Regions from separate parts of the Salimicrobium salexigens genome, predicted to be linked through region 3. Evidence: riboswitches for the same ligand, from Rfam matches in the RefSeq annotation. Region 3 holds a riboswitch; each other region holds the start of a gene.
What was found. Region 3 has a riboswitch for S-adenosylmethionine ahead of metK (methionine adenosyltransferase). Riboswitches for the same ligand answer to the same signal wherever they lie in the genome.
Positions count from the first base shown of each region.

Region 1: it holds a riboswitch for S-adenosylmethionine, as region 3 does, so the genes downstream of both, BW931_RS00465 (aminotransferase class I/II-fold pyridoxal phosphate-dependent enzyme) here and metK (methionine adenosyltransferase) in region 3, are expected to answer to the same signal.
Region 2: it holds a riboswitch for S-adenosylmethionine, as region 3 does, so the genes downstream of both, BW931_RS09690 (O-acetylhomoserine aminocarboxypropyltransferase/cysteine synthase family protein) here and metK (methionine adenosyltransferase) in region 3, are expected to answer to the same signal.

Region 1 covers NZ_FTOK01000001.1:73,322-83,069, reverse strand. Annotated here, with positions in the region: gene BW931_RS00480 (M20 family metallopeptidase) at 1-138, shown strand, start outside; gene BW931_RS00475 (phosphatase PAP2 family protein) at 200-892, opposite strand; gene BW931_RS00470 (homocysteine S-methyltransferase family protein) at 995-2,047, opposite strand; gene BW931_RS00465 (aminotransferase class I/II-fold pyridoxal phosphate-dependent enzyme) at 2,089-3,201, opposite strand; SAM riboswitch class I at 3,275-3,383, opposite strand; gene BW931_RS00460 (ABC transporter permease) at 3,459-4,673, opposite strand; gene BW931_RS00455 (ABC transporter ATP-binding protein) at 4,666-5,409, opposite strand; gene BW931_RS00450 (HIT family protein) at 5,531-5,953, shown strand; gene BW931_RS00445 (tryptophan transporter) at 6,054-6,581, shown strand; gene BW931_RS00440 (YtxH domain-containing protein) at 6,704-7,096, shown strand; gene BW931_RS00435 (glycine betaine ABC transporter substrate-binding protein) at 7,183-8,124, opposite strand; gene BW931_RS00430 (ABC transporter permease) at 8,189-9,040, opposite strand; gene BW931_RS00425 (quaternary amine ABC transporter ATP-binding protein) at 9,024-9,748, opposite strand, start outside.
Region 2 covers NZ_FTOK01000007.1:51,386-61,133, reverse strand. Annotated here, with positions in the region: gene BW931_RS13640 (hypothetical protein) at 184-330, shown strand; gene BW931_RS09730 (SDR family NAD(P)-dependent oxidoreductase) at 553-1,341, shown strand; gene BW931_RS09720 (AI-2E family transporter) at 1,617-2,765, shown strand; gene BW931_RS09715 (acyl-CoA dehydrogenase family protein) at 3,083-4,225, shown strand; gene BW931_RS09710 (DoxX family protein) at 4,275-4,694, opposite strand; gene BW931_RS09705 (DUF1002 domain-containing protein) at 4,796-5,692, shown strand; gene BW931_RS09700 (SCO family protein) at 5,731-6,300, opposite strand; gene BW931_RS09695 (trans-sulfuration enzyme family protein) at 6,761-7,903, shown strand; SAM riboswitch class I at 7,980-8,090, shown strand; gene BW931_RS09690 (O-acetylhomoserine aminocarboxypropyltransferase/cysteine synthase family protein) at 8,197-9,510, shown strand; gene BW931_RS09685 (hypothetical protein) at 9,642-9,748, shown strand, end outside.
Region 3 covers NZ_FTOK01000004.1:249,916-259,663, forward strand. Annotated here, with positions in the region: gene BW931_RS06900 (o-succinylbenzoate--CoA ligase) at 1-1,415, shown strand, start outside; gene menC (o-succinylbenzoate synthase) at 1,402-2,478, shown strand; gene BW931_RS06910 (IucA/IucC family C-terminal-domain containing protein) at 2,553-3,329, shown strand; gene ytkD (RNA deprotection pyrophosphohydrolase) at 3,469-3,933, shown strand; gene pckA (phosphoenolpyruvate carboxykinase (ATP)) at 4,071-5,660, opposite strand; gene BW931_RS06925 (thiol-disulfide oxidoreductase DCC family protein) at 5,811-6,188, shown strand; SAM riboswitch class I at 6,235-6,337, shown strand; gene metK (methionine adenosyltransferase) at 6,599-7,801, shown strand; gene BW931_RS06935 (gamma carbonic anhydrase) at 7,905-8,420, opposite strand; gene BW931_RS06940 (alpha/beta hydrolase) at 8,483-9,256, shown strand; gene BW931_RS06945 (tetraprenyl-beta-curcumene synthase family protein) at 9,272-9,748, shown strand, end outside.

The DNA of each region.
Region 1 (9,748 bases), on a different contig from region 3:
TTCACAGGAGCTAAACTGCCCGAACACGACTTCCCCCACCATCATCCTAAATTCGACTTTGATGAACGGGCTATGCTTCATGGGGCCAAAACCCTTCTCCAGGTATTTCTCAGTTACCAGCATAAATATAGCAGCTGAATCATAAATTTTTCATATAGACCTGCTTCCCCGGCCGCCCTGGCCCGGGGAATTTTTCTATTTATTTGCCCGTCTCTCTTCTTTTTTTGAACAGCATAATTTCAAGAGCAGCGATGGAGACGAGCAGCCAGGCCGTTCCGACAGCTATTCCCGCCAGAACGTCGGTGAAATAATGGACCCCTATAAAAATGCGGCTGAGAGCCACCGTAGTACCGAATAATGCAAGCAGTATATTCACGGTCCACTTCACTTTAGAAGTGAACCTGCTTACTGTAACGAGATAAATCATAAATCCGTAGAAAGCGAAGGCACCTGTAGAGTGTCCGCTCGGGAAGCTGTATCCGACCCCGTCATATGCCTCGATCACTTCCGGACGCTGGCGCTCAAACAATAACTTCAAACCTTTCGTAAGAGCGCTTATTCCTATCATATTGACCGCAAAAAAAAGTGCCACCCATTTACTTTTATTCGAAATAAACAGAAGATAACTTATTACGATGACCGACAGTGCTGACAAAATCCATACGGACCCTGCTTCGGTTATGTATCCCATCGTTTCTGTGAGCCACGGTGGATTGATGGTATCCACAAAATTATTTACTATGCGATCCAATGCGAACTTTTCCCCTTCAAGAACATCTTCACCGAGGGAAACGAAAGAGAAGAACCCTCCTCCTATGAGGATAAACCCTGCTATTATTAAAATAATGGATGTTCTGGTGGGATTTTTGAAATGTGTGCCTCTAAATAACAATTTCTTTTCCTCCTACTTCTTACTTCTTTACTATCTTTCCCCGCACCGTTTTCAAACAAACTACAAGCCCCGGCAGAGTATACCTCCTTGCCGGGGCTTTGCTTATGCTTTCGTCCTGTAGGCCAGGTTTGATTCATTCAGGCTTTCCTCTTCTCCGAACAGAAAATGTTTATGCATATCGGGTGAATAAATGGAGTGTACCGTCTCCACACCGGCCGCTTCCGCAACAGAGCGGAGCATAGCAGGAGAACTTCCGCAACATAGACCGATATAATTAACTCCGTCATTTTTCGCTTTTTCCGCCCATGCCGCAAGTTCATACCGGTTATGATAGAGCGGGTCGAGCGAAGTCGGAAAAGTCGTTTCCGTCGGGAGAGTGCAACTGCATCCGCCATCCGGAAGATTAAAAAATGTGGGATTGTCTTCCGTCGTACGGTACGGAATCGGCAGTGCCCCTACATATCCGTTCACTTTTCGTCTTATTTTCTCTACGTAGGGCTGCATAGTATCAGGACCGCGAAAACAGTTCATACCTACGACCAGTGCTCCGTTCTCTTCAAGAGAGGCGCAGGAATCCTCCACGGTGTAGCCGTCACGCAGTATGTTTTCCCCCATAAGACCGAGGGTTATGACAGCCGGGAGTTCAACCCGTCTGATCTCCTCCAGAGCAATAAGAGCTTCTTCGTGGTAGTAGAACGTTTCCCCGTTCACAAAATCCACCCCTTCTTCTTTACACCATCCGACCATTTCCCGGAACATTTCCCGGACTTGAACTTTACTATCTTCATTTTCCGGATCAAAGATATTCGTATTCGAAATGTTCCCGGCCACGAGCGCTTCTTCCTCCGGATGTTCTCGCGCCACTTCTTTAGCCAGACGGATTGCGTTCCGGTTCAGCGGTTCAAGCAGTTCCTCTTTGCCTATGATTCTCATCTTCTCCCGGTGGGCGTTGTAGGTAAAAGCTAACACTACATCGGAACCTGCAAGCATATAATCCCGGTACGTCTGTTTCAAAGCTTCCGGATTCTTAAGGGCTACTTCCGGCACGAAAGAACCCGCCTGAAGATATCCTCTCCTCTCCAATTCAAACAGGTAACCTTCCCCGGCAATCACCGGACCTTCTTCCAGCCGCTGCTTAAGACTTCTTTTAGTCATATACCTCGCTCCTTTTTATAATGGTTTGCGTATCAGGGCAGTTATGCACTTTTTCGAACAGACTCCAAAAGCGCTGCGCCCAGGTCATCCATCAGGTCATTTTTATCTTCAATGCCTACGGAGAAGCGGAGAAGACAACTATCCACTCCATATTTCACCCTCGTCTCCTCCGGAATATCCGCATGCGTCTGAGTTGCAGGATAAGTAATGAAACTCTCCACCCCTCCAAGACTTTCAGCAAACGTAATGATATTTAAGGTCTTCAGAAAAACCGGCACCTGTTCTTCTCTTGTTAAACGGAAAGAAAGCATCCCGCCCCGTCCCGGATACAGGACTTCCCGGACCTCTTCACGGCTCTTCAGATAATCAACAATTGTTTCCGCATTCTCCTCGTGCTGTTTCATACGTATGTGGAGCGTTTTCATCCCTCTCAGTAAAAGCCAGGAATCCATCGCCGACAGTGTCGCACCAATCCCGTTATGAAGGTTCTGGACAGTGCGGGTGAGCTCCTCCCCTTTCGTTATGATCGCCCCCGCCAGGACGTCATTATGACCTCCAAGATACTTCGTACCGCTGTGGATAACGATGTCCGCCCCTTCTTCCAGAGGATTCTGAAGGAGAGGTGAATAAAACGTGTTATCCACTATTAGCCTTACACCGTATTTTCTGCAGACAGCAGCGCATTTCGAAATGTCCACCTCCTTCATCAAAGGATTGGCCGGAGTCTCGAAAAATACGGCTTTTGTCCTTTCCCTCATTTCACTCTCCAGTGCCGCATCATTCGTGAGGTCTGCATAACGAAAAGTTATCCCGTACCGGGCAAGAACTTCTTCAAACAGCCGGTAGGTCCCGCCGTACAAATCACGTGAAACGATCACCTCCTCCCCCGAGCGGAACAGACCGAAAACTGTATGGATAGCTGCCATTCCGGAACTGCAGGCAAAAGCCCCGTCTCCCTTTTCGAGTTCCTGAAGTGTTTTCTCCAAAACAGAGCGCGTGGGGTTAGCCGTCCTTGTGTAATCAAAACCGGTGGATTCCCCGAGCCCGTGATGGGCATAACTTGTGGAAAAATAAACCGGAGTGCTTACTGCGCCGGTACCGGGGTCCGTCCTGTTTCCGGCCTGCGTCAGTATTGTCGCTCTCTCGTGTACCATAGTGGCATCCCTCCCATAAAAAAATCGACCTCCTGAAAAGAGGCCGATTTCTACACATTTGTGTACTATCGTCCTCTCATCTTTTCAAAGCACAGGCTTTGCTGGAATTGGCACCAGTTCGCTTTTAAACAATGGTTGCCGAGGTTTCAAAGGGCCAGTCCCTCCACCTCTCTGGATAAGAGTCCATTAATATTCATTTGATTTTCACCAATTATATAGACGAACGCAGCATTCGTCAATATTTTTTTAATTATTTTTCAATTCAGTCGTTTCCTTACAAAGGTTTCCGTAAATAACCGACTGAAAAAAATACCTCCGAACGCCATCAAAAGGGCTCCCGCCCACATCATCTGCACAGCAAATACCACGACGAAAATGAGTGTCTGGAAGAAAAGAAGCTGTCTCAGGAAACGTATCAATTCTTCTTTTCTCTGTTCAAAGGAGACCGGATAAATATCCAGCCAGGCGATAGTCCGATGATGCTGCCACAACGTCATCATCTGGAATCCGCTCAAATAAAGAAACAGGACACCGATAATTACACTTATCATCATATTAGGAACGAACCATACAGCAAGAGCACCTATAGCAGCCAGACGAATGTACATCCCGCTGTAATCGCCGGATCTTGCAAAAGTAATTCGGTACAGGTAAGTGTACGTTGTATCTCCGGAAAAAGGAATGCGGGCGGTCAAAAGTTTTACGATAAGACGCCTTCGTTTCACCCGGCTTTTCAGATGCGGAACGTCTGTGAACATATTAGCCAGCCTGTAGAACACTCTCATCCGTCCCTGGTCTTTTTCCAGCAGAAGATCCCAGGCAAGCCCGGCTTTCTGCTTCGATACTCTCCAGGCATATACTACAAGCCCGCTCAAGAGCACAAGACCCGGAACGACAAACAAGAGGGCACCAACGGCCGCAGAGTAAAACAGGGCGGCTGAAACTATCCACGCCGCCGCCTGATAGCCGATACGTATAGAAGGCTGACGTTCCTGCAGCATCCACCAGTTGGACTGCATTACTCCCGCCTTCACGACAAGCATAAGCAGAATGATGGCGAGGTAGTGATCCGTACCCAGTTCAGGATACACGGTAAAATACAAAGGTCCGAGCGCAGCCCCCGCAAGAAAAATTACGTAAAGCTGCACCACATAACTATAGTAAAGACTGAAACGGAAATAATCCTTCAACTCGAACTCCGCCGGCAGAAGAAAAACCAGGTCCGGTTCTTTGATCATTGTACGTACCGGACTGTAGGATGTAATGCTGGCGAAAACCAGAGCTACAATCAGTCCGGCGGGGAAATCTTCCGGAACGGTCTGCAGCCACTGCTGATAAAAGTATGCACCGGCCGAAAGAAGAAAAAACATCACTACCGCAATATGACCGTTAAAAATATAGCGCGTATACCGGCTCAGTTCTTTCGTGTGTTCCCTCATCCGCTCTTTCCAGAAACGTCTGGCGTTAATCATGGGAATCGTCCTTCGTCAATCGTACATATATATCGTCGAGGGAAGCCCGCGGCATGGAAAAGAATGTGCGAAGTTCTTCCAGTGTCCCGTCTGCTCTGATTTCTCCTTCATGAAGAATGACAAAGCGGTCACAGTATTTCTCTGCAGTGGCGAGTATATGAGTCGACATAAGAACCCCGGCCCCGTTCTCCTTCATTTCTTCCATCCATTCCAGATAAGACTGGATGCCGAGCGGGTCGAGCCCTACAAACGGCTCATCTACGATATATAAAGCGGGTTCGATCAGAAAAGCACACATAATCATGACTTTCTGACGCATCCCCTTGGAGAAGTGAACAGGAAACCAGTGAAGCCTTTTTTCCATATGAAATTCTTTTAAGAGAGGGGGGACTCTGCTGTTAAAAGTCTGTTCATCAATGTGATACGCACGGGCAGTCAGGCGCAGGTGCTCTTCCAGCGTAAGTTCATCGTACAGAATAGGCATCTCGGGGATATAGGCAAGCTGTTGACGATAGCTTTCGGGGTTCTCCCTGAAAGACGTACTGTTTATGGAAACACTTCCTTTTTTCGCCTCCATCATTCCGATAACGTGCTTGATGGTCGTACTTTTCCCGGCGCCGTTCAATCCGATAAGACCAACTATTTCACCGGAATTCACCTGAAGAGAAATGCCGTGCAGAACGTTTTTCCGGGTATAGCCCCCAAATAAATTTTCGATATGTAATAGTGATTCCAATCTGACTCCCTCTTTTCGTATGTAGTGGTCCCTTCCTTTAAAAAATAGTACCATAGTTGGCTTTCCTATTACAGTTCTTGCGTCCTGCTATGGTACAATACCCATCAAGGAGGGAATATTTATGACAGATTGTATTTTCTGCAAAATTATCAACGGAGAAATTCCATCAGCCAAAGTATATGAAGACGAAGAAGTTTATGCCTTTTTAGACATTAGTCAGGTCACCAAAGGTCATACGCTCGTCATTCCAAAACAGCATACTAAAAACATCTACGAAACTCACCCGCAAGTAGCCTCCAATGTGTTTGCACGAATACCGAAAATCGCCACGGCCGTTAAATCCGCTTTTGATGCGGATGGGGTGAACATCGTAAATAATAACGACGAAGCAGCCTATCAGTCTGTATTTCACTTACACATCCACGTTCTTCCAAGGTACGAAAATGGAGACGGTTTCGGAGTCAAATGGACGGACAACAGTAATTCCTACACTCCGGAACAGCTTCAGGAACTGTCGCAGACGATTGCTGAAAAGATTTCTTAGAAACTGTACGGGACTTTTGTTATACTTATAACACATTCGCAATCGACCACGAGGGTACGGTTGGAGTGAAATCAGAAAAGCTTAGAAGAGGAGAGATTAGATGAATACTCGTGTACTGGTGTTGCTGTCGTTGTTTATAGGAATAGGGGCTGTACTGCATGCAGTCATGCCGCCGATATTTTTCGGAATGAGGCCGGATATGCTGCTTGCCATGATGTTTTTGGGGATTATTATGTTCCCCAAAGTATCTTACGTTCTTGTGCTTTCCACAGCTACAGGAATCGTCTCTGCATTAACCACCACCGCACCGGGCGGACAGATCGCAAACCTTATTGAAAAACCCGTCACAGGTATGATTGTATTTGTGCTCGTTCTCGCCATGCGTAACTTCAAACAGGAACGCATCAAAGCAGCTGTTCTTACGGCTGTCGGAACGATTGTCAGCGGCTCCATTTTCCTGGGGTTGATTCTGTTCGTTATCGGTTTAATGGATGCAGGCTTTATAGCCATATTCCTGACTGTAGTACTCCCGACAGCGCTTTTAAACACTGTGCTGATGGTGGTATTGCACCCCGTTTCTCTCAGAATTATGAGAAACTCTCCGGCACAGACACTTCGCGCTTCCTGACTTTACAGGAGCGGTCTCTCTATCTGGCCGCTCTCCTGCTTTCAGGAGGAAAAGGTTTAAATGTATACATATCAGGAGAAACAGTAAACAGGTACAGGTTAGTGAGTAAAGGAGGAAACAGAATGGTCCGAGTTAAACCGTTTGTTATGGGAATTGTTTCCGGAAGTGCTGCCGGAGCCCTTTACGTTCTTTTCAGCACTCCCTCGTCCGGCCAGGAATTCCGCTCGAACGCTGTCAGTAAAAGTAAAGAATTGAACAGTCTTTTACGCAGGTCCGGTCAGGATGGTAAACAATTCAAAGATCAGGTTACTGAAACATCCAAAGACACACTTTCACTCATCCGTCATCTCAGCGAAGATATCAGCTCTTCTGTCGAGGGCTGGAAACAGACGATCGCTCCCCATCAGAAAGAAATTCAAAAATACTTAGAACAGATTGAAGAAAATCTTGCAGACCTTGAAGAGAAAGCAAAGCAGCACCGTACCTCCGGAAACGAAGAAACTCCCCGCAACTGATGAAAGAGCACCCGCTCCGGGTGCTCTTTTTTTATCTTCCTTCATAAAAAAAGCGTCCCGGCTCCCGGGACGCTTTCCTGACATGATTATTCAGCAGCTTGTAAATCTTCGATAGAATCTACATCCATATATTCCGGGACTACAAGGCCGATTTTCGCGCCCTCCAGGTTAGCCCCGAGATCCTCTACCTGTTCTCCGTACTTCTCGAACTGGGAACCATGAGTGGCCGGCAACCATGCCGCTACCATTCCATCAGCTTCGCCATTGGCTACAGCTTCCCACATCGGACCATTGTCGAGAGGAGTGGCGGTCACTTCGAAGCCCTGTTCCTTCATGACTTCAGCTACAACGTTCGTAGATGCGATTTCCGAATCCCAGTTTACATAGACGAGTTCTACTTCTTTTCCATCAACTTCTTCTGTACCTTCCGTCCAGGATGATACTGCATCTTCATTATTGGAAACCCAGTTTTTTGCAGCCTCTGCAGGGTCTGCGCCATTTTGGATTTCAAGCATAACTTCTTCCATTTGAGAAGTTTCCCACTGGAACTGATCCAGAATCTTGTAAGCATTAGGCTTCTCGTCTTTCAGTCCCGTTTTCACCATTGTTTTGATTTCTTCAGCGTCCCCGAAAACTCCTTGCGGGTCTTCAAGATATTTCAGGTCATATTCAGCGAACTTCCAGTGTGGTGTCCAGCCGGTAACGACAATCGGCTCTTCATTGTCAATAGCTTCCCCAAGAGCAGTTGCCATAGCCCCGGAAGAAGAAGTGGATACTTCCCACCCGGCAAGACTGTCATACTTCTCCACAGCATCCTGGGAGGCCGCTACAACACCGGCACCTGCTTCAATACCTGTAATTTCGTAGTTTATTTCCTCACCATAGTTCGCCTTTCCGGAAGATTCACCGTCAGAGCCCGATTCTCCACCGGAGTCCGAAGAGCCTCCGTCCGAACCGCACCCCGCGGCTAATAGCGTCAACGATAACCCAGCTGTCATACCAATTCTTTTCCAATCAAACTTAAACATGTACTTCTCCCCTTTTCTTAATAAGTTTTATATAAATCAGGACACGTGGTCCTCTTCCACCTGCTTAAGGATTATCTCCCCGCTGTGTATTAAGATTCTGCGTAAAGCGGTCGATAATAATTGCCAGAATAACGATTCCGAACCCTGCGACGAAACCAGGTCCTACCTGAGCACGCTGAAGGGCTGTAATAACTGTCTGTCCAAGACCTTTCGCCCCGATCATGGAGGCGATAACTACCATGGAAAGTGCGAGCATAACCGTCTGGTTGATACCGGCCATAATCGTTTTCTTGGCCATAGGAAGCTGAACTTTAAACAGCTTCTGTGTTCCCGTAGTTCCGAAAGCATCGGAAGCTTCGATCAATTCACCGGACACCTGACGTATGCCGAGGTTGGTGAACCTTACCGTCGGAGGCGTAGCGAATATGACGGAGGCAAAGACACCCGGCACCATGCCGATACCAAAGAACGCAACAGCCGGAATCAGATAAACGAACGCCGGCATCGTCTGCATAAAGTCAAGAACCGGGGTGAGGATATTTTCTACCGGTTTACTTTTCGCCATCCATATTCCGAACGGCACCCCGATAATGACAGATATCAGACTTGCAAATATGACGAGTGTAAATGTATTCATCAGCTCTTCCCATAGCCCCTGGTTCGCCACAAACCATAAACCGATCACCGTAAAAGCGACCAGTCCGAACTTTTTGCCCGAGGCGAAAAAAGCGAGAGCCGCTATTACTACGATGAACAACCAGATCGGTATGTTCATCAGCCAGTCTTCGGCAAATACTTCGATAAAGTTGCCGAAATCTTCCCTTATAAATGTAAAAATAGGTTTAAGACCTTCCTGTATGCCTTCAGTTGCTGCTGTTATCCATTCAGCTACCGGTATTTCAGGAAATATCCCCATTCAGGTTCACCTCACTTCCGGACAGAGCGGCAATTACTGCCCCTCGCACAATGATTCCTTCCAATTTTTCATTATCCACTACGGCTACCGGGACTTTAGCGTCATGAATCACATCAAAGATTTCATGCATCGTAGTCTCCCTGCTCACCTGTACTACTTCTGTACGTAATATGTTTTTCAGAGTTTTTTCTTCCTTACCTGCCGCCTCGGCTACGTCATCAGCGGTAACGTATCCTTTTAAATTTCTATCGGCATCGGTGACGTAAATACTTGATAATCCTTCTTTCCTCATTCTTTCAAGAGCAGTCCGCGGGCCATGTTTCTCTATATCCACCGTCTCCGGCCGTTTCATAATGTGTTCGGCAGTCAGTACTTTGGAACGATCCACGTCCTCGACAAATCTCTCTACATAGTCATTAGCCGGATTGATGAGTATTTCTTCCGGAGTGCCGATTTGTACTATCTTTCCATCTTTCATCAGAGCAATACGATCTCCGATACGGAGTGCTTCGTCGAGATCGTGCGTGATGAAAAGAATCGTTTTCTTCATTTTTTGCTGAAGGGCAATCAGTTCATCCTGCATCTCTTTTCGAATGAGAGGATCGAGTGCCGAAAACGCTTCATCCATCAGCAGTACTTCCGGGTCGTTGGCAAGCGCACGCGCCAGTCCGACACGCTGCTGCATCCCGCCGGAGAGCTGACCGGGAA
Region 2 (9,748 bases), on a different contig from region 3:
AAGAGGATTACGTGTGTTAATAAAAGGAAATAACAGGTGAGTATTTTCTTAAAAAATATAGTATTTTTCTCTTTACAATAAAGGGACTATCTATTATATTTGGGGAACCACAGGAAATCGGTTTCCACTCTTGTCTGTGGTGGAAGCGGAACCTGTAATAAACTGAATAAAGGAGGGAAAAATATGACACTACTGTACACGAAAGCCCGTGAACTTTTTGAGGAAGATTTCAAAAAGAATCCAGTCGCTAAAGAAAATGCAAAACCAACTTCGGGTGTGAAGCAGACACGGAGCGGTAAATTGTTCCGGAAGCCTAACAAGCGCAAGTAATGGTGATGCAGTGGTGGAGTTAACTCTATGAGAAAAAATAAGCAGTTCTGTTTAGGACTCTTAATAAACGAAAGTCATTAGGTCAGCGTCTTTGAGTGAGCAAAAAATGCTCAGGACGCTGATTTTTTACATATATAATGCTCCGCCTGTCTTTACTGTAATAGTTTACCTACGGCTTCTTCAGGATATAGATAGAAGAAATAACAGATAGGAGTGGAGAAATTGCTATTTGCGGATAATGCGTTTAAAGGGAAACATATAGTAGTCACCGGAGCGTCCAGAGGAATCGGCAGGGAAACGGCCATTCAGCTGACCAGGTCCGGAGCGTCGGTTACGCTTACAGGTAGAAACCGGGAAAGATTAGAGGAAGTACAGAAAGAATGTGAAAATGGAACAGGGGAAACGCAGATTGTGGTGGCAGACCTTAATCAGGCAGCAGATCGGCAGGAGCTGGTTGAGAAGTCTCTCGAGTTTCTTCCGGTATATGGACTGGTGAATTCAGCCGGCGTCCTCAGCACTTATTACCTTGAGGATATTCCGGAAGAAGAGCTGAGGAAAGCGATGGAAGTGAATTTCTTCTCGCTGACTCTACTCACTCAGGAATTTTACACGGAAATGAAAAAGAGGGAAGAAGGAGCCATCGTCAATCTCTCCTCCCTTTCCGGTCTGAGAGGGACACACGGGAACGTGGCGTACTGTGCTTCCAAATTTGCCGTGACGGGATTCACCCAGTCGCTTGCCCATGAAGCGATCCGCTCCAATATCCGCGTGAACGCCGTAGCACCCGGTTTCGTCGATACAGAAATGGGGCGGAAGGCCGTCGCTGCAAAAGCTGAGAGGGAAGGACGGAGTTTTGAAGAACAGTGGGAACTGGCCCAGTCCGGGAATCCGTCCGGCAGAATTACGACTGCCGGAGAAGTGGCCGGTACGATTCTGTTTCTCCTCTCCGAAACTTCCGAAAATATTATCGGGGAATCAGTGAAAATATCCGGAGGAAGTGTCATGAGATAGTTTGTATTTCCGTATCAAGGGAATTATATTTTTAAGAAAATACGAGCTCATTAAAAGGAGGAACGTTTGTGGGACGTCTTTTAAAACGAATAATCAAATATGGACCGATGCTCTATCCGCTAATCCGCAAGTTTATGAGAAGAAAGCGCTGAAGCGTTCCGGTCATTATAAAATAAGCGTGGATCCGGCGCTTATTTTATTTTATACTGCGGGCTTTTCAGTATAGGCAGATAACTTTTGTTATACTTACAGGTAGAAAAAAAGGGGGGAGAGTCATGGAAGAATGGGATAAATCGAGAGTAGTCCGCTTTTTCGGGGGCCGGGGACTTCTTTACATACTTGGAGTACTTCTGCTCATCGGGGTGAACATCGCCGTGTATTCGAATATATCTTTTATATTCGATCCGCTGTTCGTTTTTATAGAGACGGTAGCACTACCGATCATTCTGGCCGCCGTCGTATACTATCTGCTCCGCCCTGTCATCACTCTGCTCGAGAGAACCGGTATCCCCCGCATCTGGGGCATACTGATTACCACCATAATCGTTGCGGGTCTCATCACCCTGCTCGTCTTCCTCGTCATTCCATTTTTTGAGCAACAGTTCATGAAAATGGTGGAGGAGCTGCCTGATTACGTTATGCAGGTGGCGGAAGGTCTGGACGAATGGCTCAAAAATTCTATATTCGCCTCCTACTATAATGATCTGTTCGGTGATTTCTCACAGACGCTGAATAACCTGCCGGAAAACTTGAGTACGTATATCGGGGACGCGCTTTCCGGGATTACGAGCATTATATCGGCGGTCACTACTATAGTCATCGCTATCATTACACTGCCTTTCATTCTGTTTTACCTGCTCAAGGATGACCATAAGCTTCCGGGTGCGATGCTGCGCATTCTTCCGCCACGTACACGGCCGGAAATGAAAGAGATGTTCCGGGACATCGATCGGCAGCTGGCTGCCTATATCCAGGGGCAGATTATCGTCAGCTTCTGTATCGGTCTCATGCTGTACGTCGGATTTCTGATCATTGGCATCGATTACCCGGTAGTTCTTGCGGGTATCGCCAGCGTGACGAGTGTCGTTCCCTATCTCGGCCCTACGATCGCGATCACTCCCGCACTCATTATTGCGCTCGTGACTTCCCCGTTCATGCTTATAAAGCTTGTGCTCGTATGGACCGTGGTGCAGCTTTTGGAAGGCAAGTTCATTTCTCCGCAGATCATGGGAAAACGGCTCCACGTCCACCCTGTCACCATCATTTTTGTTTTGCTCACTGCCGGCCATCTGTTCGGTATTATCGGAATTATACTGGCCATTCCGGGATATGCCATTCTGAAGGTTATCGTTTCCCACCTGTTCCACTGGTTTCAGAGACGTTATAACAAATTTGCTGTCGGAAACGATAAATACGACCTTTAGTTTCAAAAAAATCGTCTTTTTTCCGAAAAAAAGATTTAACAGCAGAAGAAGAGGGAAAGAAAATAAAGGTAAATTTGAAACGTTCAGGTCTGCTTTTCGTATACACAGTAGAGAGGTCACGGTCATACTTTTTTTGGATGAGGTGAGGCAACGGTGAAAAAACTGGATGAATTGATTCACGATTTGCGTAACATAGGTGTGGAAGTGGAAAAAGTATACAAGCTCTCAGAGGGGAAATAAAGACGCTCATCACGAGCGTCTTTACTTGGATAGGTTTCGGTTTATGAATACACGAAAAAGGAGAGGAGACAGATATAGTGCTTACGAAATGGGTATTTACAGAAAGACAGGCTAGTCTCATCGAAAAAGCGGAACGAATTAAAGAAACGGCTTATGCACATGCCGAAGAAGCGGACGAAAATGCTTCCTTTCCGGACGAGGTCATGGACAAAATCAAAGAGGAACAGTACCCTTCTCTGCCTCTGATACAGAACCTGGGAGGAGAAAACATAACTTTGTACGAATTTTTGCTGATGCAGGAGAAGATCGCCGAAGGGGACGGTTCTGTCGCTCTTTCCATCGGCTGGCACATGGGAGTCATGATGGAACTGCGTGATGAAAGACCGTGGCAGGAAGAAAGGCTGGACCGGTTAATGAAAGAAGTGGCCGGGGAACAGAAAGTACTCAACCGTATCGCCTCCGAACCGGCTACCGGAAGCCCGACGCGTGGCGGCATGCCGGAGACTACGGCCAGAAGGGAAGAGAACAGTTATATACTGACCGGAAGGAAAACGTTCGCTTCTCTTGCCGATCATCTTGATTATTATCTTGTTTCTTCTTATGTGGAAGACATCGATACGATAGGCTGGTTCCTTATCCCGAAACAGACAGCGGGCGTGTCCGTCGAGAAAACATGGGACACACTCGGTATGAGAGGTACGGAGAGCGACGATCTGCTGATGAAAGATGTGATGCTTCCGGTGGACGCTCTGGTGGAAACGAAGTCCTCGAAGCCTCCCGTACCGAAAGGTTGGCTGCTTCACATACCGGCCTGTTATCTCGGAATCGCTGTAGGAGCCCGGAACGAAGCTGTGGAATTTGCGAAAAATTTTCAGCCGAACAGTCTCGATACCCCAATCAGCGAAGTGCCTCATATTCAGGACAAACTCGGTACGATGGAGTGGAAACTTCTGCAGGCTCACAGTTTTCTCTATGATACAGCAAGAAAATGGGATGAATATCCGGAGCGGAGAAACGAATGGGCGGAGGAATTAGGGGCCGTGAAGCTGGCGGTCACCAATGCCGCCCAGGAAGTGGTGGATCTCGCTATGAGAATCACCGGAGGCCGCGGCCTCTCCAGGCGTCAGCCGTTCGAAAAATATTACAGAGATGTAAGGGCAGGTCTTCATAATCCGCCGATGGACGATGCTGTCATCAGCATGCTCGCCAGAAATGTATAGCTGTTCATAAAATAAAAGAGGGCCTGCGGAGGCCCTCTTTTGTTCGCGCTTACTCTCTTTCGACGTTTTTCTCCAGTGTATCGTACGTACGGCGCCACGGAGAATCTTTCGTTACGTATATGACCCACCATATAAGGAGAGGCTGGAAAAGCGGGCGCAGCCAGAGAGCAGTGAGACTGGTGTTTTCCGTCCACGGGGCTGGCACCTGCTGGATGGCTGCGTAAATGTTAGCCGGCAGAACTACGACGAGGAATACGGCTGTTGCGAGTCCCGCCGCTTTTCTCGTATGAGGGAAAATAAGCAGAAGGGAGAGCAGCCATTCCGTAATTCCTGTAATATAAACGAGCTCGTAGCGGAAAGGGAGAAACTCGGGGATCATCGCCGCAAATCCGCTGTCATAAATAAAGTGAAGAATTCCTGCGGAGAATAGCGCACCTGCAAATAAGTAAAGGCCGATCGTTTTAATCATCGAAGACAATCCTTTCGTGTTGGATTTATATTACTGTTATTCATTCAGTTCGGTTATAATAAGTATAGGTCTATTACATTTTTTTAAGGAGAAGATTAACGATGAAACTAATGAAATACTGGCTGCTTACGGGCGTTGCGCTGGTGATGTTCCTTTCTGCCGCCGTTTCTGTACAGGCTTCGAATTCCAACAGTATTAATGAGAAACTCGGTCTGCCTATTGTAGTGTACGGAGATGCCTTATCTGAAAGCCAGAGGTCGGACGTCAGTGACCTGCTGGAGACTTCGAAACATGAGCAGCTGGACGAATTTACAGTGACAGGCCAGGATATAGCTGAATATATCGGCGGCAATCCCAACTCCAACATGTACTCCTCGGTAAAAATCATTCATCAGGACAGCGGCGGGCTGAATGTTGATATTGTGAGTCCCGACAACATTACAGAAGTTACCCGGGAGATGTATGAAAACGCCCTGCTGACGGCGGGAGTGGAAAACGCTGAGGTGCTTGTAGCTTCATCAGTCGCTGTGAGTGGCCATTCGGCACTGACAGGCATTTACAAAGCGTACGATGCGAAAGGTGCTTCTCTCGATAAAGACCGGATGCAGGTGGCAAGCGAAGAACTGGATGTAGCCACTTCCATCGGGGAGAAAGAAGGAATAAGTAAGGATGAAATCAGCAGTCTGCTTACGGAAATCAAAAAAGCTATTGCCGAGCAGAACCCTGCCACCCGGGAAGAGGTGGAGCAGATTGTAGAAACGCAGCTTGACTCGCTGCAGATCGAGCTCAGCCCGGAGGACAGAAAAAGGTTGACCGATTTGTTTGACCAGATGCGAAATCTGAATATAAATTTCGATGAAATGCAGAGTCAGCTCGATGACTTGGCCAGTGGGTTCCAGGATCTTATCAATGACGAAGGGTTCTGGAATAACATTAAGACAGCCGTTCAGGACTTCCTCCGTTCCCTGCGCAACTTCATAGATTCAGTTCTGAATTGACAGAGTAAAGAGAAGCGCTCCACAGGCGCTTCCCTTTTTTAGTTTTTCACTATTTTTGCATCTTCTACAATTTGTTCATAAGGCACGTCCTGTACCCCGTCATAATATTTCTTAATCGTGCCTTTTTCATCTACAAGAAAGAACTGGGTGCCGTGTGTCACCTGGTCCTGACCTTCCGGCTTATCTACGATAATATGGAAACTATCTTTGGCGAAAGATTCAATGGTCTGCTGATCGTAACCGGTGACGAAGGTCCAGTTAGAGAAATCCACTCCCTGCTCTTTACCGAAGGACTTCAACTTTTTCGGATCATCGACGGTCGGGTCGATACTGAAGGAGACGAATTCCACGTCCACCCCTTCTTCTTCCATCTTCTTCTGAAGCTGTGCCATATTTCTCGTCATAGGCGGACAGACAGTGTTACAGGAGGTGAATACGAAATCGGCAATCCATACTTTCCCTTCCATACTTTCCATACTGAAGGACTCCTTGGCCTGGGTAGTGGCTTCAAAACTCCCGGTTTCCCAGTCCACCGGGTCCTCAAGTTCTTTTTGGCCGCATGCTGCAAGAAACAAAGTGAATAATATAAGAATCCATAGTTTTTTCAACGAGGGTGAAGCTCCTTTCCGTATGTATCTTTTATTAGTGTAACTACTCGCGTGGCGATGTACAATGAACAAATTGAGAACTTTCACTTTTTCTCCACACGCCCTCCTCCCCCTGCTTAGGCCAGCGCTTCTAAACGGAAGTTTCCGCTTTTCATGATCCAGCTGCAGCGTCCAGAAATTCATGTCACAAGCAGCTCGGACCAGTGAAAGGAAAGGTCGTCTTTCACGTGACCGGTCTGCTTGTGCCTTCATTTCTAATCGGACGCTTCCGCTTTTCTTTGTCCAGCTGCAACTTCCAGAAGCTCATGTCCTAAGCAGTACCCTTATTTTCGGGATAGGGCACCCGAAAAGTAAGCCTCCTGCTTACGCCAGCGCTTCTAAACGGAAGTTTCCACTTTTCTTTACACCTGTTCGATGTGCAGATATACTGTTACGAAACGATAAGCGGAGGGGTTTATTCATGAGAGATTCATCATTTTTCACTAAAGTTGTTCATCATAAAGCTGACCAGACGGCTGCGGTCCACAGTAAGGCGACGCCTATTTATCAGACTTCGGCCTTTACGTTCAAGGACCTGGATGATCTGGAGAAGTATTATGAAGGAGAGACATCCTACCTTTATTCCAGGGAAAGAAACCCGAATCCGGAAGAGCTGGCCGAGGGTGTTGCTGCTCTTGAAGAAGGAAGCGCGGGAGTTGCAGCAGCTTCGGGCATGGCAGCGATATTTGCGGGAATTCTTTCCGTCGTAAAGCCCGGCGATCATATCGTAGCTGCTGAGGATGTGTATGGCGGGACGCACAACCTTCTCTCTCATGAATTGCCTTCTCTCGGCATTGAAGTAACGCTCACATCTTTCCGTGACCAGAAAAGCATAAAAGGGGAAATACGCCCGAACACGAAATTGCTTTATTCAGAATCAGTGACGAACCCGTTCCTCCGGGTGGAGGATATGACAGTTCTTCAGGAAATCGCCGGTAAAAATGATTTGAAAATTATGATAGATAATACGTTTGCCACACCTTATCTGCTGAGGCCTTTACAGCAGGGCGCCGACCTCGTCGTCCACAGCGCCACGAAGTATCTCGGCGGTCACAGTGATGCGACAGCAGGAGTGCTTACAGGAGAAAGAGAGCTCGTAGAGAAAGCACGCCGAAAAATTGTCTCCCTCGGCTCTAACCTGAGTCCGTTTGAAGCATGGCTGACGTATCGCGGTACGAAAACGTTAGGAATCCGTATGGAAAAACAGTCCCGGAACGCCCAGGCTCTTGCAGATGCCATGCAGAGAAATGCAGATGTGGAGAAAGTTTATTACCCGAAAAACGTATCGGCAGAAGGTAACGGCGCCATCGTTACGATAGCACTGAATAAATCTATAGATATGAACACCTTCTACCGGACGCTCGGCTGGATCAAGATTGTGCCGAGTCTTGCCGGAGTTGAAACGACCGTTTCTGTTCCTTCACGTACGTCTCATCGTACCCTTTCCGATAAAGATAAAGAAAGATTCGGAATCGACGACCACATTGTCCGGGTCTCTGTCGGAATCGAAAGTTCGGACGATATCTCCGCTCAGTTGGAACAGGCAATCGAAGCCTCTAAATAAGAATTTTCTAAAAATTATTGACTTTTTCGGATGCTTCCGTATATAATGCAAAGCATACCATTTAATTGAATAGCGACTCTTATCAAGAGCGGCTGAGGGACTAGGCCCTGCGAAGCCCGGCAACCTTCAAACATCGGTTTGAAAAGGTGCCAATTCCTACAGATCTTAGAGGTCTGAGAGATAAGGGGAGGATGTAAGTATATTTAACGTAAACCTCTTCTTATCGAAGGGGTTTTTTGTTTATATCTCTTCACTCAGACCCTCTGCCATACATTATACAGGAGGGATTTTTTATGACTGAACAATTTGGAAATTACGATCTGGACACGCTTGCCCTGCACGGGGGACAGGAAGTGGATCCGGCAACGGGTTCGAGAGCCGTACCGATCTATCAGACGACGTCCTACGTATTCGATGATACCGAGCACGCCAGGAACCTGTTTGGCCTGGAGGAGCCCGGAAATATTTATTCAAGAATCGGCAACCCGACCGTAGATGTTTTTGAGAAAAGAATTGCCCTTCTTGAAGGCGGTACGGCTGCTGTGGCTACTGCCTCCGGAATGTCCGCCATTGCATACTCAATACTGAACGTTGCCGGAGCAGGAGACGAAATCGTGGCGGCAGGTAACCTGTACGGAGGAACGTATAACTTATTTGCAAAAACGTTACCTCGTTACGGTATTGACGTGAAATTCGTCGATCCGGAAGATCCCGTGAACTTCAAAAAGGCGATTACGGATAAAACGAAGGCGGTATTTGCGGAGACGATCGGTAACCCGAGCCTGCACGTGCTTGATATTGAGCAAGTGTCTGAAATTGCCCACGAAGAGGGTGTACCGCTAATTATTGACAATACGTTCGCGAGTCCGGTCCAGTGCAAACCGCTGCAGTGGGGCGCGGATATCGTCGTTCACTCGGCAACCAAATGGATCGGCGGTCACGGTACAGCTATTGCCGGAGTAGTCGTGGACGGGGGTACCTTCGACTGGGCGAACGGAAAGTTTCCGGGCTTTACAGAGCCGGACGACAGCTACAACGGTCTCGTTTATTCGAGAGACCTCGGGGAGGTGGCATTTGCCACTAAATTCCGGGTGCAGCTCCTTAGGGATATGGGGGCGTGCCTCAGTCCTCAAAATGCTTTCCTTCTGATTCAGGGGCTGGAGACACTGTCTTTACGCATTGAACGTCATGCTGAAAATTCCCTGAAAGTGGCTAAGCATCTGCAGGCGCACCCGGACGTGGAATGGGTCTCCTACCCGGGTCTTGAGGGTCACCCGGCACATGAACTTGCCGATAAGTATTTGCAAGTCGGCTACGGAGCTATCGTTAACTTCGGTATCAAAGGAGGAAGAGAGGCCGGAAGAAAGCTGATCGATAACGTCTCTCTCTGGTCTCATGTTGCGAACGTAGGGGATGCGAAGTCTCTGATCATACACCCAGCGTCTACTACGCATCAGCAGCTGTCCGCAGAAGAACTGGCGGCAAGCGGAGTGACAGAAGAACTGATTCGTTTGTCCGTAGGAATCGAATCGGTCAAGGATATCATCAATGACCTGGATGAATCGATTGAGAAGGCGACGGACAGGGCGGCTGCAGGCAAGTCATAGGCCTGCATACTGCGCCTGGGCTCGAAAAAAAGTATATTTCTGCCGGATTAAGAAGAAAAGCACCGGTTTTGCATCTGGACATTTAGGGGAAAGGATAGGTAAGAGTCCAGTTTACAAAATGGGGTGAAGTCATGTTTTATTCGCTGACGTTTCAAAAAATCGTTCTATTCGCATCAATAGGTCTTATTATAGGTGGATTAATCGGTTTTGCAGGAGTACTGGGATTTGATCTGGATGG
Region 3 (9,748 bases):
TTCTGCAGCCGGAGTACCCTGCCGTCGACTTCCCGGACGGTTCCTGCATTACATTTGCAGAGCTTGAGGAAAGGTGTAAACGTAAAGCGGCAGCTCTTTTTTTTCATGGAGTGAAGGAAAAAGACCACATAGCGATTCTTTCTTCGAACCGCGTCTCCTTTATCGAGTCGATATTTGCTCTCAGCTATCTGGGAGCAAGAGCTGTTCTTTTGAACACCCGGCTCACGATCAGGGAACTGGATTATCAGATTCACGATGGAGATGTGAAGGCGATCATTTATGAGGCGGCTCAGGAAGAGAAAGTGGAAGCGCTGACCGCCGGGGATGTATCGCCTCTGCCATTTCACACTCTCACCGGCGATTACACGATGCCGGAGATGAAAGAGCGGATCGATCTGGAGGATGTTTTCACATTAATGTACACTTCGGGGACGACCGGGGCTCCGAAAGCCGTCCTTCACACCTACGGTAATCACTGGCACAGCGCCATCAGCTCCGCCCTGAACCTCGGAATGGAACGGGGGGATAAGTGGATTTTGAATTTACCGATGTTCCACGTAAGCGGATTTTCCACTCTGATGAAAGGTGTCATTTACGGAATGACCATAGAGCACCATGCCCGTTTTGATGCGCAGGAAGTAGTGGAGAGCATTAAACAAAGAGGGGCCACGATGGTCTCCGGTGTTTCCGTGATGCTCGAGGAGCTTGTGGAAGTGTTCGACCGTGACGATATCCCCGGTTCTTTTCGCTGTTTCCTGCTTGGCGGAGGTCCTGCTACAGAGAAATTGCTGAACCGGGCGGCCTCGCTCGGGATTCCGGTATTTCAGACGTACGGGATGACGGAAACTACTTCTCAGATTGCAACGCTCGCTCCGGCTGATGCCACAAGGAAGCTCGGTTCTGCAGGGAAAGCCCTAGCTACAGCTTCTCTTCACATCAATGCAGCGGAGGGGGAGATCGGCGAGATTCTTGTGGCGGGGCCGATGGTGTCCGGAGGGTATTATAAACGCGATCGGGAGGAAGGACTCCTGTTCGCCACCGGAGACATGGGTTACTTCGACGAAGAAGGCTTCCTGTATCTTGCCGGGCGTAAAAAAGAAATGATCATCTCGGGCGGGGAGAATATTTATCCGGCAGAGATCGAGAACGTACTCGTGCAGGTGCCCGGAGTGTCGGGGGCGGCTGTCACCGGCATGAAAGATGAGAAATGGGGTGAGGTTCCCGCGGCTTTTCTCACCGGGAAAGATATAAAAAGGGATGAGATACTGCAATACTGCGAAAGACACCTGGCGCGTTATAAGCATCCGGCATATGTATACAGGGTGGCCGAGCTCCCTCGAAACGCTTCGAATAAAGTGCTGAAGTATAAGCTTACGGAAATGGTGAAAGCGGGGGAGTGCGATGAAATTGAATAAAGCCGTCCTTCACAGGGTGGAGGTACCCATGAAAGCCCCTTTCACTACGGCACACGGAGCGATCGGTTCGCGTGAAGTGATTATCGTGGAAGTGGAAGATGACAAGGGGGAAAGAGGGTACGGCGAAATTGCCGCTTTTCCGAGCCCCTTTTATACGGAAGAGACCGTAACGACGGCCTGGCATATAGCGAAAGATTTCCTGCTCCCTTCCCTGAATGAGACAGACGCACCCAGGATATTCAGGACCGTACAGGGGCACCCTATGGCGAAAGCCGGTATCGAGCAGGCCCTGTTCGACCTGAAAGCCAAAAGAGAAGGCAGGAGTTTATCCGAGTATATCGGGGGGACGAGAAAGGAAGTTGCCGCCGGGGGAGTGATCAGTCTCTCCGGTGACCCGAAAAAAGAGCTCCGTACTCTGAAGCAGGCAGGTTTCCAACGGGCAAAGGTGAAAGTTGAGCGGGGGCGGGAAAAAGAGCAGCTGCAGGCGCTGAGGGAAGAGGACGCCTCGTTTCCGCTTATGATTGACGGGAATGGTGCGTACGAGTCCCCGGACGAACTGCTTCCTCTTGATGAATTCAAGCTTCTGATGATTGAACAGCCGTTTCGATCCGGAGACTTCCGGAAGCACTGCCATTTACAGAAGAAAATGAACACGCCGATATGTCTCGATGAGTCGATCCGGAGCTTTGAAGATGCTGTCCAGGCGATGGAATTCAAGGCCTGCCGGATACTCAACGTAAAACTGAGCCGGGTGGGCGGATGGTCCGAAGCCCTGCAAATTCATGACCGGGCAGTAAAAGAAGACATGCCTCTCTGGTGCGGAGGTATGGTGGAGACCGGCATCGGGAAAGCCCATAGTCTTGCGCTGGCTTCCCTGCCCAATTTCACTCTGCCCGGTGACTTATCCGGATCCGACCGATATTTTGAGAAAGATATTATAAAAGATCCCATAAGCCTTGAGGGTGGTTTCATACGCGTGCCCGAAGGTCCCGGGATAGGAGTCGAACCGGATTTCGGGTATATGGAAAGTGTTACGAAAGACAGATGGTTTCAACGATACTGAAAATGATTATCAAAATCATTGACACACCTGTAAGTAATTTCTACACTTGTAAGTGAATAGAAGAGGTGAGGAATATGAGTGAAGAAATGATTACGAGAGAAGAAGAACAGTTTTTGAATGAGCATTTTCGCTTTTTTACGGATCAACATTTGCAGGAACCGGTTTTGGAAACGGTTCGTGCAACCGATTTGTTATCCCGCGAAGGAATCGAACATGTTTTGAATGACCTGCATCTGTATCTTGATTCACAGTCGTTTCTTACTACCGGTTCCCTGCTCGGGAAAAGGTTCGGATATTACGCTGTTACGGTGCCGATTGTAATGATGACGGTGTTTGATAAATTCCCTGACGTTTCCCCCGGGAATGTGGAGTACATCCGTATCGATGAGAACCCGAAATGGTTCCCTAAATTCCATCTCAGGGATAAAACGGTATCCGTCCCGGGAGAAGACAGGGAAGAGTGGATAGTTGAAAATATGCGGCACTTATTCAGGGATTTCCTTCAGCCCGTTCTTTTCCACATTCATAAGACTACGCGTATTTCAAAGAAGGTATTATGGGAAAATACAGCCATTTATCTGTACTGGTTTTATGAACGCAAACTTCCTGAATGGTATGAAGGAGAGGAACTGGCAGAGAAAAGGAAAGACTTTCGATATATCATCGATGAACTGGACGGAGAACCGTTCGGTGAACAGAAAAACCCTTTCACTTACTTCGAGTCTCAGCCCTTATTGCCTTCAGGGGCTAGGGAAAGGAAATGCTGCTGCCTCTCCTACCGGCTTCACGAAGACAGTACGTTCTGTAAAGTATGTCCCCATCTGAAACAGATGGAGAACATGAAGAAATAGTTTCTTCCGGAAGATGCTGCAATGATTTCCGGTACGGCCGGTGGAAAAAAGAAGAAATGAAACATTTGTAATTTTCCCTTCATATGGTACGATTTAATTAGAGTAAAAAGAGTGTTTTGGAAAAGGCAGTTGATACCATATGCAAGAGTTCTATGATTATTATAATAATCCTGTGAAATTATCTTTTAAGGACCACCCTTTTTCAAGCGAACCGAAGCACGTATGGGTGATTTGCCAATACCGTGGAAAATGGCTGCTGACCGAACACAAGGAACGTGGTCTGGAGTTCCCCGGCGGGAAAGTGGAAGAGGAGGAGACCGCCTCGGAAGCTGCTGTCAGGGAAGTGAAAGAAGAAACGGGAGGCATCGTCGATCAGCTGCGTTACGTCGGTCAATACTTCGTCAAAGGTAAAGGTGGCACGATCATCAAAAACGTTTATTTTGCAGAGGTTTTACAGTTGCGGGAAGAAGCCCATTATTTCGAAACGAACGGTCCGGTACTGCTCGAGCAGCTTCCGGAAGCTTTGCCGAGACAGAAAGAGTACAGTTTTATGATGAAAGATAAAGTGCTCCCGTGCTGTCTGGAAAGAATTGGAACGGTGTAGCGTGAGATGTGTAACTACCAGGGGACTCCCCGGGCTGTCGAGAAATTCTCGGCAGCTTTTTTGTTAGAAAATCGATAAAAATAAGCATGCAGAGAAATGGAGCGTTTCTCTGCATGCTTGTTGTCTGTATGACAGTATTAACGTTTGATCGGTCCGGCTGCTGCAATCGTTTCGTCAGCATAAGCGAATTTCTTGAAGTTCTCATGGAACTTGGCAGCCAGGCTCTCTGCCTGCGTATCGTAATCACTTTTGTCTTCCCAGGCATTACGCGGAATCATGACTTCCTCCGGAACACCGTCACAGTGAAGAGGAATGTTAAGGCCGAAGACAGGGTCCTGGTACATTTCCGTGTTTTTGAATTCTCCGTTCAATGCAGCATCCACCATACGTCTCGTATAGGACAGTTTCATTCTCTTACCTGTCCCGTAAGCTCCGCCGGTCCAGCCGGTGTTGACGAGGTAGACGTCTGTGTTGAACTCGTCGATTTTCTCACCCAGCATCTTCGCGTAGACGGAAGGCGGTAACGGGAGGAACGGTGCGCCGAAGCAGGCGGAAAACGTAGCTTCGGGCGTGGTGACGCCCCGCTCTGTCCCTGCGAGTTTACTCGTATACCCGCTCAGGAAGTGATACATCGCCTGTTCTTTCGTAAGTTTGCTGATAGGCGGAAGAACTCCGGTAGCATCAGCTGTCAAAAAGATTATTTTATCGGGATGTCCGGATTTACTTTCCTCAAGAGCGTTGTCGATATGATCAAGCGGGTAAGCGACACGCGTATTTTCCGTCAGGGAAGTGTCGGTGAAATCCGGTTTCCCCGTACCCGGGTTTACAGCTACGTTTTCGAGTACCGCGCCGAATCTGATGGCTCTGTAAATATCAGGTTCCGTTTCAATAGAAAGGTCTTTAGTTTTGGCATAACAGCCGCCTTCCATATTGAATACACCTCTATCGGACCAGCCGTGTTCATCGTCACCGATAAGGTAACGGGAAGGGTCGGCGGAAAGAGTCGTTTTTCCTGTACCGGAGAGTCCGAAGAAGAGAGCGGTTTCTCCCTCCGCGTTCACGTTAGCGGAGCAGTGCATCGGCAATACGTCCTGTTTCGGCAGGAGATAGTTCATCACGGAGAAGATCGACTTCTTGATCTCTCCGGCATACTGCGTGCCGCCGATCAGTACTATTCTATGTTTGAATGATACCGTTACGAACACTTCGGAATTGGTTCCGTCTGTCTCCGGGTCGGCTTTCAGCCCCGGTGCAGAGAGCACTGTGAACGCATTTTCGTGAAGAGGTTCCTCTTCACTCCCGGGTCTTATGAACATCTGCCTTGCGAACATATTGTGCCAGGCGTATTCTGTAATCACACGGATTGGCAGACGGTAGTCTTCATCGGCGCCTGCGTAACCCTGGAATACGAAACGTTCAGGGAGGTCTTTCAGATATCCGATCACTTTGTGGTAAAGGTGAAGGAATGTTTCTTCCTGCATCGGCTGGTTCACTTTGCCCCAGTCGACCTTTTCGGCAGTTTCATCGTCTTTTACAATGAATTTATCGTTCGGGGACCGTCCTGTATATGCTCCGGTTTCTGCCTTTACAGCTCCGGTATCGGTCAGTGTTCCTTCATTCCTGTTGAGTATGTTTTTCGTAAGGTCCGGAACAGAAAGCTGTACTTGTGTTCCTTCTTCCTCAAGCAGCTCCTCGATGCTTGAACGGTCGCTTCTGGCATGAATCATTTTAAAAACCCGCCTTTCCCTGAAATTCCGCATGTAAGCGATTATTTGTAAATAGTATAACACATTGTCATTAATAGTCCATACTGCAATTCATTTTTTTAAAATCATCTGCAGCTGCTGTATAATCTGGAGAAAAGGAAGGTGAAAAGGTTGAAGAAATCGATCGTTCTGTACGATGCAGCATGTCCTTTGTGCCTTAAAACGAAAAAGTGGGTGAGCCTCCTGGACCGGGAAAATCGACTGCTCTGGCTGTCGCTGCAGAAGCTTACCGAGTATACTTCTCTTCCCGCTGAAAAAGAAGGACAAATTCGTGAACAATTACATTTATATGATCCTTCGCGCAACGAACATGTAGGGTATGACGCGATCACCTATATATGTAAGGAGTCGCCGCTGCTTCGCTTCGCCGGAAAGCTGATGGAGTTTCGGACTGCGAGGGCGGTCGGAGTTCCGGTTTATCGATTTATCGCTAATAACAGATACAGAGTGGGAATCCACGATTGTAAAGACGGAAGCTGCTCCATCTAATTGACAATCATAGCTGATTTGGTATGATAAAATGCGAACGGTAACTCTCTTATCCAGAGTCGGTGGAGGGACAGGCCCGAGGAAACCCGGCAACCTTCTTTTGATATGGTGCTAACCTGACGCAAGAGTACTCTCTTGGACGATAAGAGCGGAAGGAAATCATCCCTTTCCTCATACGATGAAGGAAAGGTTTTTCTTTTTTAATGAAGGAAATCAAAATTTCTCTTAATAGTATAAACGTTTCCTGAAGGACCTTCCTGTTTTCCATGCATGGTTAATGAAGGAATGGAACTGATTCCGGTTTTCAACCCGTGAAAACAGGGGCCGGAATTCGGAAACAGAATGCAGTATATTAAAGTATGATGCTGGTAAGAGTGCCGTAATCAGAGTTTAAGGAGGAATCATGTAACATGGCAGCAAATCGCCGGTTGTTCACATCTGAATCGGTTACGGAAGGGCATCCCGATAAGATATGTGACCAAATTTCCGATGCAATTCTTGATGAAATACTGAAGGAAGACCCGAATGCCCGGGTGGCCTGTGAGACAATGGTTACCACAGGACTTGTACTTGTCTCCGGGGAAATCAGTACGACGACATATGTGGATATCCCGCAGGTCGTAAGGCAGACAATTAAAGATATCGGGTACACGAGGGCGAAGTTCGGATTCGATGCCGATACCTGTGCCGTCCTTACAGCTATTGATGAACAGTCCCCGGATATCGCGGGCGGAGTGGATGAATCTCTGGAATCGAGAGAAGGACAGATGAGCGAAGAGGAAATCGACGCAATCGGTGCCGGGGATCAGGGTCTTATGTTCGGATACGCAACAGATGAAACGGATGAACTGATGCCTTTGCCGATCTCGCTTGCTCACCAGTTGTCCAAGCGTCTGGCGGACGTGCGGAAAGACGGGACCCTCTCCTACCTGCGTCCGGACGGTAAGACACAGGTGACTGTGGAATATGACGAGAACAACAACCCGCTCCGGGTCGATACGGTGGTCATCTCTACGCAGCATGCCGAAGAGATTACGCTTGGGCAGATTAAGGAAGATTTGATGAAGCACGTAATTGTGCCGGTCGTCCCGGAGAAGTTCATGGATGACCAGACGAAGTACATCCTTAACCCTACAGGCCGTTTCGTTATCGGCGGGCCTCAGGGTGACGCCGGGTTGACAGGACGCAAAATCATCGTTGACACTTACGGCGGCTATGCCAGACACGGAGGAGGGGCCTTCAGCGGCAAGGACTCCACTAAAGTGGACCGCTCCGCTGCTTACGCCGCCCGCTACGTTGCAAAAAATATTGTTGCCGCCGGTCTTGCGAAGACGTGTGAAGTCCAGCTCGCATACGCCATCGGGGTAGCCGAACCGGTCTCGATTTCCATCGATACGGACGGTACCGGGGAAGTCACGGAAGCCAGGCTCGTGAAAGCTGTGCGGGAACTTTTCGATCTACGTCCGGCAGGGATTATCCGCATGCTCGATTTGAAACGTCCTATTTATCGACAGACGGCCGCGTACGGTCACTTCGGCCGCCCGGCGGATCATTTCCCCTGGGAAAACGTCGATAAAGTGGATTTGCTGAGAGCTAAAATAAAAGAAGAATAGATAGGCCGCACGTACAAAAATCCGAACGAAAGCGTTCGGATTTTTGTTTATTCCGTTAAATTAGAATAGAAGAAAAATACACGGCCGAGGCCAGAACAAAGAATCATTTCTCTCCGCTGTTTTTATAATACTGTCCTTTTTCCACGTAGCTCTTACGTATACGATCCAGTTCTTTGAAGTCTTTCTCGGTCAAATCTCTCACTACTTTAGCCGGGCGTCCCACGGCAAGAGTGCGGGGAGGTATCGTTTTACCCGGAGGAACGAGACTTCCGGCACCGAGAAAAGCTTCTTCACCGATGACGGCGCCGTCGAGTACAATCGATCCCATTCCGACTAAGGCATTCTTTTTGATGGTAGCGGAATGAAGCGTAACCTGATGCCCGATGGTGACTCCGTCCTCCAGCGTAAGCGGCATGCCCGGGCTCTGGTGGAGGAGACTGAGATCCTGTACATTTGTATTATTTCCGATTCTGACAGGAGCGACGTCGCCCCTGATTACGGTTTTGAACCAGATACTCGCATATTCCCCGATCGACACATCCCCGGTTATGACAGTGTCTTCAGCCACGTAAGCCGTGTCGGCAATTTCGGGATAGTAACCTTTATATTCGCAAATCATCTTCATCCTCCTTATACTGTATATTATAGTAAGTATATCAGAGGAAAACGGAGGTACAAGTGATGCTGAAAGAATACATATCTGTTACGCCAAAAGCCGTAATCGTTGTCGTACACGGGGCTTTTGAGCACGGGGGACGCTACAGGACACTGGCTGAGAAATTCCAGACAGATGGATACTCGGTGGTCGTCGGAGACCTCCCCGGTCAGGGAGACGACATAGACAATCGGGGCCATATCCGCAGTTTCCGGCAGTACCTGGATACCATTGAAGGATGGGTGGAGTATGCGAAGGAAGTGGAGGTCCCTGTTTTTCTCCTTGGTCACAGCATGGGAGGGCTTGCCGTTATCCGGGCGCTGCAGGAAAAATCGCTCCCGGTCCAGGGTGTGATTTTATCCTCTCCGGCACTCGGCATAAAGAATGGAGCAAGTAAACCGCTTGAGGCGATGGCCAAGGTGATGGACAGGCTTTCACCATCTCTGCTCGTATCATATCCCTACCGTCCCGAAACAGTTACGAGAAATGAAAATGTGTGGGAGCAGGACAGGAAGGACGACAAAATTTTGCAGAAAGTATCTGTAAGATGGTACAAAGAATTTCAAAGAGCTATCAAAGTCGCTCGCGACAAACCGTTCAGCGATGTCCCCCTCCTCCTCATGCAGGCAGGAGAGGACAAGATGGTGAACTCTGAAGACACGAAGCGCTGGTTCGATGCACAGAATTTGACGGAGAAGGCTTACAAAGAATGGCCGGGCCTTTATCATGAACTGTTCAATGAGCCGGAGTGGGAAGAAGTTTACCGTTACGCTTTAAGTTTTATAGAAATACACCGTTAAGAGGAGGATCCAGTTTTGGCAAAGCAGGCACCGAAGCAACCGATAGCCCTGATGTATCAGGGGTACAGATTTATATTTCCGGAGGTTTACCGTCAATTGGAGGCCTGGAAAGAGAGAGCGGCGGATATTCCGGATCCCGAACTGAGATTTCAGGCAACAGACAGTATAGAGAAAAAAGCTTTTCACTGTGAGGGAGGCGGGCTTTTCTCCCTGCTATCCGGAGCGCAGTGGAAAGAAACCGTCACTTTCGTAGTGGCATACCAGACCATCTGTGATTACCTGGATAATTTATGTGACCAGAGCGAATCCCTGGACCCGAAAGACTTCGAAAGTCTCCACTTTGCTCTGGAAGATGCGGTTCATCCCGATTATGAACACCGTGATTATTATGCATTCAGAGAAGAGAAGGAAGACGGGGGATACCTGAGTGAACTCGTTTCCACCTGCCAGGGTGTACTGAGCCGTTTTCCGTTCTATCACCTCGTTCAGCTG